One region of the Pseudomonas sp. PvP027 genome, then DNA from elsewhere that is predicted to be linked to it. Evidence: riboswitches for the same ligand, from Rfam matches in the RefSeq annotation. Region 1 holds a riboswitch; each other region holds the start of a gene.

The links. Region 1 has a riboswitch for cobalamin ahead of cobW (cobalamin biosynthesis protein CobW). Riboswitches for the same ligand answer to the same signal wherever they lie in the genome.
Region 2: another riboswitch for cobalamin. It lies ahead of cobO (cob(I)yrinic acid a,c-diamide adenosyltransferase); the one in region 1 lies ahead of cobW (cobalamin biosynthesis protein CobW).
Region 3: another riboswitch for cobalamin. It lies ahead of JOE33_RS24255 (ABC transporter substrate-binding protein); the one in region 1 lies ahead of cobW (cobalamin biosynthesis protein CobW).

What each region holds. Positions count from the first base shown of each region.
Region 1 is NZ_JAFIBK010000001.1:5,672,997-5,676,268, forward strand. Features, by position in the region: gene JOE33_RS24725 (CbtA family protein) at 1-379, opposite strand, end outside; gene JOE33_RS24730 (CbtB domain-containing protein) at 390-572, opposite strand; cobalamin riboswitch at 668-883, opposite strand; cobalamin riboswitch at 942-1,166, shown strand; gene cobW (cobalamin biosynthesis protein CobW) at 1,285-2,349, shown strand; gene cobN (cobaltochelatase subunit CobN) at 2,353-3,272, shown strand, end outside.
Region 2 is NZ_JAFIBK010000001.1:4,893,381-4,896,652, reverse strand. Features, by position in the region: gene JOE33_RS21230 (cobyrinate a,c-diamide synthase) at 1-1,266, opposite strand, end outside; gene cobO (cob(I)yrinic acid a,c-diamide adenosyltransferase) at 1,292-1,903, opposite strand; cobalamin riboswitch at 1,994-2,208, opposite strand; gene JOE33_RS21220 (sorbosone dehydrogenase family protein) at 2,328-3,272, shown strand, end outside.
Region 3 is NZ_JAFIBK010000001.1:5,554,987-5,558,258, forward strand. Features, by position in the region: gene JOE33_RS24245 (ABC transporter ATP-binding protein) at 1-22, opposite strand, end outside; gene JOE33_RS24250 (iron chelate uptake ABC transporter family permease subunit) at 19-1,041, opposite strand; gene JOE33_RS24255 (ABC transporter substrate-binding protein) at 1,038-2,051, opposite strand; cobalamin riboswitch at 2,181-2,380, opposite strand; gene JOE33_RS24260 (histidine phosphatase family protein) at 2,698-3,272, shown strand, end outside.

The DNA.
Region 1 (3,272 bases):
GGCCAAAGGTCGGGGCCAGTACAAACACCGCAAAACCGGCCAGCCCCCACCATGCGCCGTGCACGGTGCGACCTGGCGCGCGCAGGGTGTAGAGCCCGGCAAGCATCAGGGCGAAGCCCACCGCGACCACCAGGTTACCGCCGGTGGTGGACAGCACACGCTGCCAGCCGTTTTCAGGTTCCCAGGCCGCTTCGTCATGGGCATGACTGTGTTCGGCCATCGCGCCGTCCGCGTGCTGATGCAGTTGCTCGGCAGGTGCGTTTTCGTAGGTCTCGGCCTGCTGGATCAGCGGCACCACCCACAGGCTTTGCAGCAGGGTCAGCAGCAGGGCGGCGAGCAGGCCGGTGAAACCTGCGGTGTAGGCGATTCGCTTGAACATTGTGTCGCCCTCAATGGCAAGGAAAGGCAGCGCTGTGACGGGTGTCGTGTGCCGCATTGTGCACGGCCGCAATGTGCGAGAAACCGGCGAAGTACACCAGGCAGGCGCCGAGAAGCGCAGCGCTGATGGCGGCTGTCAGGCGTTGAGTGCGTGTGGAGCTGGGCGCGGCGGCGTGGCTGCTGATGGTCGACATGGCGTTCCCTCTTGATGATTGGCAAGCGGGCCACGCGCAAGAGAACCTGCCGGCAGACGCCGGAGGTTTCAACTGCGCCCGCCCACCGCGGGTTTGTCATTGCAAGCATATCGGGCCGGTCTCCGGGCTCGCGAGGGGCCGCGACGTCAGTGCGTCAAAGCCTGCAAGGTCACCTTCCCATGCCAGCGGCACAGTGGATCAGACCTACTCTCGCTTACCGTTGCGGGGGCAGCACCGGACTTGCTCGACAACACGAGCGCACCGGTTTCCCGTTTCACCCCGTGAGGGGCACCCGAAACAAGGCGCACAGGAGAGCATGGGCGGCGGGGCAGCGTCAATCTGAACGATTGACCTGTCTGCAGTCACTGCGTAGCCTTGCTAGTTCGAGGTTCTCCCTGGGTAAAACATCACCCAGTGGAGCTAAGACGGGAATGCGGTACATGCCGCAGCTGCCCCCGCAACTGTAAACGGTCATGTTCATTGCACAGCCACTGCTGCGGCGGGAAGGCGCAATGAATGCGTGTCGGCACGTTGTTCATTGCCTGCCGCACGCCGCCGTGAGCCAGGAGACCTGCCTCGAACGGGCCACGCATGCCGCGGCCTCCGAGAATTCTCACTACAACCGGGCGGGGTGATCCGGTGGCGATCCGATCCGCGTGTCATGCATGCGGTTCTCGTCCTGTTTGCCCGCCGCATTGCCAAAGGGCACCTGATGAAAACACTGGCCAAGCTTCCCGTCACCATCGTTACCGGCTTCCTCGGCTCGGGCAAGACCACCCTGTTGCGGCACATGCTCGACAACGCCGAAGGGCGGCGCATCGCGGTCATCGTCAATGAGTTCGGCGAGCTGGGCATCGATGGAGAAATCCTCAAGCAGTGCACGATCGGCTGCACCGAAGAAGAAGCCAACGGCCGGGTGTACGAGTTGGCCAACGGCTGCCTGTGCTGCACCGTGCAGGAAGAGTTCTTTCCGGTCATGCGCGAACTGGTCGCGCGCCGTGGTGACCTGGACCATATCCTGATCGAAACCTCGGGGCTGGCACTGCCCAAGCCGCTGGTCCAGGCTTTTCAGTGGCCGGAAATCCGCAACGCCTGCACAGTCGATGCGGTGATCACGGTGGTCGACAGCCCGGCGGTACTGGCCGGTACCTTTGCCGCCTTCCCGGATCAGGTCGATGCGCAGCGCAAGCTCGATCCCAACCTGGACCACGAGTCGCCGCTGCACGAACTGTTTGCCGATCAACTGGCCAGCGCCGATCTGGTGATCCTCAACAAGGCCGACATGATCGACGCCGAAGGTCTGGCGACAGTGCGTGCCGAAGTTGCCGAGGAGCTGCCGCCTGCGGTCAAGGTGATCGAAGCCAGCAGTGGTCGCCTGCCGATCAGCGTGCTGCTGGGTGTCGGTGCCGAGTCCGAGCTGCATATCGATGCTCGCAAGACCCACCATGATCACCACGACGATGACGATCATGATGACCACGATCACGACGCGTTCGATTCGATTTCCCTGAAACTACCGCAAGCCGATGAAAAAGTCCTGCTCGATGCACTGAATCAACTGGTGGTGCAGCACGGCATTCTGCGTGTGAAAGGCTTCGCGGCCATTCCCGGCAAGCCGATGCGCCTGCTGATTCAAGGTGTAGGGACTCGCTTCGACAAGCATTTCGACCGCGCCTGGCGTGCCGATGAAGAGCGCGCCACGCACTTGGTGCTGATCGGTCAGGAGCTGGATGCCGTGGCCCTGCAAGCGCAACTCAATGCTGCGATTGTCGGCTAACCCATGCATTTACTGAGAACCCAGCCCGGCGGTTTCGTACCTGACGACAATATTGCCGATCTGGGCCAGACCCCGGCCGAGCTGGTGATTCTCTGCAGTGGCGACTCCAGCCTGGCACTGCTGGCCGAAGCTGCCCGGCAGCTCCCCGAAGACTACCCGAGCCTGCGTCTGGCCAACCCGATGCAGGTCCAGAATCACGCCTCTGTCGACCTCTACGTTGATGAAGTGCTGCGTCACGCAAAGGTCATTCTGATTTCTCTGCACGGCGGTATTGGCTACTGGCGCTACGGCGTCGAGCGGCTCATGGAACTCGCGGCACGCGGCGTTCAGGTCATTCTGGTGCCCGGTGATGACCGTCCTGATCCGGAACTGAGTGATCTGAGCACCGTGCCTGCCGTAGAGCGCGACCGACTCTGGCAGTTTCTGCGTCAGGGCGGCCTGCAAAACGCGCTGCAACTGTACAACTGCATGGCCAGCCGCTGGCTGGACCGCGATTATTCCTGGGCCGAGCCTGCGCCGTTGCCGCGCACGGCGATCTACCATCCTCGCCTGGCAAGTGCGCAGCTTGCCGATTGGCGGGCAGACTGGCTTGCCGAGCAGCCGGTGGTGGCGCTGCTGTTCTATCGCTCGCACCTGCAGGCCGCCAATACCGGTTTCATCGACGAGTTCTGTGTGCGCTTGCAGGCGCAAGGCATCAACCCGCTGCCCATCGCCGTGGCCAGCCTCAAGGAGCCAGGCTGTTTCACTCAGGTGGAGGACTGGCTGGATGAGGCTGAAACCGAGCTGATCCTCAATACCACCGGCTTTGCCCAGTCGAGCCCGGAAGCGCCGCATCTGCGTCCGTTTCGACGCAACGTGCCGGTCATTCAGGCCATCTGCGCGCAGGACAACGAGCCAGCCTGGCAGGCCAGCGAACAGGGGCT
Region 2 (3,272 bases), 780 kb from region 1:
GGGGCAGGAAGGAAAATAGAAATGCACATAGGACGCGGTCAGGCGACCCAGGCGATAAACCGCTTCTGCGCCGCGCCCGCCATTGGGGCTGACGCCACGGGCAATCGGCTGCAGCTCGGTGCTGGTCAGCGAATGGTGATAGGTGTGACCGTGCAGCGTGCCCTCGGGCAGCTCGACGGCTTGCAAGGCCAGCGCGGCCAGACGCTTCTGCATGACCGCTTCACCGGACAGCAAGCCGACCAGTTCGACGCGCACGCCCTCGACATCGGTCAAGGCTTCGAGCAAATAGAGCATGCCCCCGCACTCGGCCAGAATCGGCTTGCCGGCTATATGGTGAGCCCTGATCGAAGCCTGCATCGTGCCGTTGACGGCCAGCGCAACGTGGTGCAGCTCCGGGTAGCCACCTGGCAGGTACAGGCTGTCGGCGTCGGGCAGCTGGCGATCATGGATCGGCGAGAAGAAACTCAGCTCGGCGCCCATATTCCTCAGCAGGTCCAGGCTCGCGCCATACAGAAAGGCGAAGGCTTCGTCGCGCGCGATGGCAATGCGTACGCCGCGCAGCAGCGGCTCGACCTGAACCGGGTCGGGCGCCGTGAAGGTCACGGCCGGCGGCAAGGCCACTTCACACGTACTGGCCAGCGCCGCAGCGGCCATGTCCAGACGCACGTCCAGATCGTTGAGCTCACTGGCCTGGACCAGCCCCAGATGACGGCTGGGCAGTTCGAAGCCGACTTCCCGGGACAGTGCGCCGTACCAGCGCAGGCCTTCGGTCAGGCTGTTCTCCAGCAACTGCGCATGGCGTACCGTGCCGACGCGATTGGCCAGCACGCCGGCAAACGGCAGATCAGGCTGATAGCGCGCCAGACCAAGCGCCAGTGCGCCAAACGTCTGCGCCATGGCCGTGCCGTCGATCACACCGAGCACCGGCACGCCAAAATGCCGGGCCAGGTCGGCGCTCGACGGCGTGCCATCGAACAGGCCCATGACCCCTTCGATCAGAATCAGGTCCGCCTCGCCGGCCGCTTCCCACAACAGGCGACGGCTTTCATCGGCGCCGACCATCCACATGTCCAGCTGATAGACCGGCGCGCCACTGGCCCGCTCGAGAATCATCGGGTCGAGAAAGTCCGGTCCGCACTTGAAGACCCGAACCTTGCGCCCCTGGTTGCGGTGCAGGCGTGCCAGTGCAGCGGTCACCGTGGTTTTGCCTTGCCCGGAGGCAGGCGCAGCGATCAATACCGCCGGACAATCACGCGGGGCTCTCATTGCAATGTGCTCAATGATGAAGGGTTCACAGCTCGATACCTTTCTGCGCACGAATACCGGCCTGAAACGCGTGCTTGACCACGCCGATCTCGGAAACGGTATCGGCCAGGTCGATCAATTCGGGTTTGGCACCGCGGCCAGTCACCAACACATGCTGCATCGGCGGACGGGCCTGCAGGTCGCTCAGCACCTGTTCAAGGTCGAGGTAGCCATGTTTCAGGGCGATGTTCAGTTCGTCGAGCACCACCAGACCAATGGCCGGATCGCGAAGCATTTCCCGAGACACGGCCCAGGCGGCTTCAGCGGCGGCGATGTCGCGCTGGCGATCCTGGGTTTCCCAGGTGAAGCCCTCGCCCATCACGTGATAGCGCACCTGCTCGGGGAAACGGCGGAAAAACATTTCTTCGCCCGTGCTGTTACGGCCCTTGATGAACTGCACCACACCACACTGCATGTCGTGACCCATGGCTCGGGCGAGCATGCCGAATGCAGAGCTGCTCTTGCCCTTGCCATTGCCGGTCAATACCAGCAGCAGGCCGCACTCGTTGGGCGAGCTGGCAATACGCTCGTCCATGACGGCTTTCTTGCGCAGCATGCGCGCCAGATGGCGTTCGTCGCGTTCGGGGGATTCGTTCATCTGGGTTCTCCGCTCGGGGCAGGCGACAACAGACGGAAGGACAGCACTGGACAGCACGGCAACGCCCTGCACAGAACATCACCCTCCGTGATGCCATTGAGTGATTCAGGCCGGTCTCCGGGCTCATGAGCGGGTCACCCCGGCTGTGCGCCTTCCCATGTCGAAACACAGTGGCGTCAGGCACAGCCTTGACTCATTTACCGTTGCGGGGGCAGCGCCGGGATCGGATCTGTCGACCCACACCGGCTTCCCTGTTTCACTCTGCCAATCGAGGATTGCAGAGCACCTGAAACAAACCGCGAAGGGTAGAGGGTTGGGCCGGGAGCGTCAATCGACACCGTCGCCGCGGAACGTGATTGAACCTAGCGGGTTGGCGACGCCTCTATCAGTTACTGGACCACGCCCTTGTTTATGGAGATCGATCATGTTCAAACTCAGACCCCACTATGCAGTGTTGCTTCTGGTCGCCGGCGGCCTCGCTGCCTGCGGCGAGTCGTCGACCCTGCAAGTCTCGGATGGAACAGGCCCCTCGCCCAAGCTGCCGGAGCCCAACAAGACGCTGATCCCGACCGTCAACATCGCACCCGCCGTAGGCTGGGAAAAAGGCGCCAAGCCGGTTGCTGCGCCGGGCACACAAGTGGCTGCATTCGCCGAGAACCTCGACCACCCGCGCTGGCTGTATGTGCTGCCCAACGGTGACGTGCTGGTGGCGGAAACCAATTCGCCTGCCAAACCGGATGATTCCAAGGGCATCCGCGGCTGGGTGATGGAGAAAGTCATGGGCCGCGCCGGTGCCGGTGTGCCCAGCGCCAACCGCATTACCTTGCTGCGCGACGTGGACAAGGACGGTATTGCAGAGACCCGCACGGTTTTCCTGCAAAACCTCAATTCGCCGTTCGGCATGACCCTGGTGGGCAACAAGCTGTATGTCGCCGACACCGACCGCCTGATCAGCTTCCCGTATGAATCCGGGCAGACCTCGATCAGCGCGCAGGCGACCAAGGTAGTCGACTTGCCAGGCGGCACGCTCAATCACCACTGGACCAAGAACGTCATCGCCAGCAAGGATGGCAGCAAGCTGTACGTGACCGTGGGTTCCAACAGCAACGTGGCCGAGAACGGCATGGACAAGGAAGAAGGTCGTGCAGCGATCTGGGAAGTGGACGCGGCGACCGGCAACCACCGGATCTTCGCTTCCGGCCTGCGCAACCCCAACGGCATGGATTGGGAACCGAAGACCGGCAAGCTGTGGACAGCGGTCAACGAGCGCGACGAGATCGGCAGTGACCTGGTGCCTGACTACGTGACCTCGGTACAGGACGGCGCGTTCTATGGCTGGCCTTACAGCTACTACGGCCAGCACGTCGAC
Region 3 (3,272 bases), 120 kb from region 1:
GCTGATGGGGTAAGGCGTTCATCGCGTGCTGTTGCCCCGGATAAGAATCAAAGCGAAGACCGGTGCGCCGATCAGTGCGGTAATCACGCCGATCGGCAGCGCCTGCCCCTTGATCAGAGTGCGCGAGAGGATGTCGGCAGCGATCAGAAAAAGTGCGCCGCTCAAGGCACTCAGCGGCACCAGCCGGGCATGGCGGACACCGACCAGCATACGCACCGCATGGGGGATCACCAGCCCGACAAAACCGATGGAGCCGACAATCGAGACCATCACTGCGGTGACCAGCGCAGCACTGGCGATCAGGATGATCTGCACGCGCCGTACCGCGATTCCCAGTGACGCCGCCGAGTCGCTGCCGAAGGTGAATGCGTCCAGCGCTCGCCGGTGCCAGAGGCACACCAGCAGACCGAGCAGCACCGTCGGCACTGCCAGCCAGACCGAGTGCCAGCGCACGCCGCTGAGGTTGCCCAGCAGCCAGAACATGATGCCGCGTGCCTGCTCGGAGCTCGCGGATTTGGTGATCAGAAAAGAGGTCAGGGCATTGAACAGTTGCGAACCGGCGATCCCGGCCAGAATGATCTGCCCGGCTGCCGTGGTGCCGCGTGAAGAGTGCGCCAGCAGGGCAACCAGCGAAAACGCTGCCACAGCACCGGCAAAGGCGCCCGCAGACATCGAGATCGCGCCTGCACCGAAGCCCAGAATCGCGACCAGTACCGCGCCGGTCGAGGCCCCTGCGGAAATCCCCAGCAGATACGGGTCTGCCAGCGGGTTGCGCAATAACGATTGCAACACCACACCACAGATCGCCAGCCCGGCCCCGCAGGCGGCTGCGACAATGGCGCGGGTCAACCGGTAGTTCCAGACGATGCCTTCATCTATAGGGTCGAGCACATAGCCGGCGGCCCAGATTTTATTGGCCAGCACCTGAAAGACCACGCTCAGGCTGATCGAGGTTTCGCCGATCGCTGCGCCGATCATGATCGCCAGCACCAGCACTGCCGAGACCCAGAGCACATGAACCAACGCTATCGGCAATCTCATTTGGCAGCGTTGAAACGGTTGGCGGCGTCAGCCAGTTCCTCGAACCCGGTGAACAGACGCAGGCCAGCCTGCATGCCCTCGGCGTCGATGATCACGATCCGGTCATGCTTGACCGCATCCATGTTGCGGGTCACCGGATCGGACTTGAGGAATTCTATTTTTTTCAGGTAGTCGTCGGCCGGAAAGCGGCGGCGATCCATGCGGGCGATGACCAGAATGCTCGGGTTGGCCTTGGCGATGGTTTCCCAGCCCACGGTTGGCCACTCCTCGTCGGACTTAACGATATTGCGCATGCCCAGGCTGTTGAGCATGAAGTCCGGGATGCCTTTGCGGCCTGCCACGAAAGGGTCGCTGGCGAGGTCGGAACTGGAAAACCAGAACAGCGCCGAGACGTCGTTCGCCTTGTTCTGCCTGACGTTGGCAATCGCCGCGCTCAGGCGGGCCTTGAGGTCTGTGACCAGCGCGTCGCCGCGATCCTGCACATCGAAAATCTGCGCCAGTTGTTCGATGCTCTTGTAGATGGTCTCGATGCGGAACGGCTCCAGGCGTGTGCCATCGGCACCGACCAGATTGTCCTTGCCTTCGCAATCGGAAGGCAGGATGTAAGTAGGTATCTTCAGGTCATGGAACTGCTCGCGGGTGCCGACCACGCCCTGTTTACCGACCATCCATTCCAGTTGCACGGCCACCAGTTCCGGTCGCTTGCCAATCACCGCTTCGAAACTGGGGTCGTTGTCGGCCAGGCGTTCGACCTTGTCGTTCTGCGCCTTGAAGCGTGGCAACACGTTGTTGAACCACAGCGAGGTGCCGACCAGCCTGTCGCCCAGGCCCAGTTCATAAAGCATTTCGGTGCCGGCCTGGCCAATGGTCACAGCCCTGGCTGGCGCATGCGTGAAGGTCAGGGGCGTGCCACAGTTTTCGATGGTCAGCGGATACTGGGTGGGTGCGGCGAGGGCCAGGGTGGACAACGTAAGGCTGACAGCGAGTGCGGCGAGGCGGGGCAGCGACATGGAATGCGGTCTCCGTTGGAGCAGGTGCCAGGGCGCAATGCATATCAGGAAACACATCCCCGGATAATGTCCGGGCACGACAGGTAATGCCGACGCGTGCGGATGTCCTTCCCGGACACCCCGCCGGTTAGTTGGTTGAATCGGGTCGGCAGGTCTCCTGACTGGCATGTCATCGCCTTGCTCCGGCCTTCCCGGATCACGATCCAGTGGCAGTCATGGAGCAGGCTCGGTGCCTACAGTTGCGGGGGCAGTTTCGTTTTCGCCTGGTGGAAGAAGGCGTGCGAATTCCCTGTTAGTTCCTCTCGGAAACCGACGCGCGGCATGGTAAACGATAAGCGTTTTAGTGGCTAATCCTTTGCGCGCCGCAGCTGCAGCAGACGCATAGGTCAGGCCCAGACCGTCCCGATGGGCACGGTGCTTTCGGGGAAAACGCTTAAATTATCTTCATGTTCGCGTCCGGAAAATCGCAAACCCTCATTCCAGAGCGCTCGCGCGAAAAACATGGCGCTCGGCCACAACACGTTTTTCACATCTTCTTCACTGAGTCGGGACGATGCTGAACCTATCTTGCCTGCATGGGAGCGGCGAAGGCCTCGGGCACCGAGCGGGTCAACGCCACACATAGGTTCATGGCAGGAGTGGTCCCTTGACCGACACGATAATCAACAAAAATGTACTTCCCGGTTCGAGCATTCGCCAGCGCTACAAATTGCATCGGAACATCGTATCGATGTCCGTTGCCGTCGTGCTGACGGCTATCTGCGCTTGGTTCTACTCGGCGTTCTCGGGCGTGCATGTGGTGGACCTGGGGGTCGGCAGCAACCTGAGCGTTTCCGGTCTTCGCGAGCACTGGCGACAAGGCAATGTGGTCGTGATGATTCGCCACGCCGAGCGCTGTGATCGTTCAAGCAACCCGTGCATGAGTGACGCCGACGGCATCACCTTCAACGGCCGCGATGCCGCGCTGGCGGTAGGTGCCGGGTTGCAGAAAATGGGCATGGACCACGCGCGCATGATCGCCAGCCCCAAGACCCGCACGCAACAGACTGCGCAACTGCTGGCAGGGCACGCGGTGGCCGGCCAGGACTGGATCAACGACTGTGACAGCGGCTTCATGAAGGCTGTGCAGGCCCACAAGGTCAGTGGCGAGAACATGGTGCTGGTGACGCACAGTGGCTGCATCGACCAGTTCGAACGTAAGGTCGGCGTACCTGGCGGCGA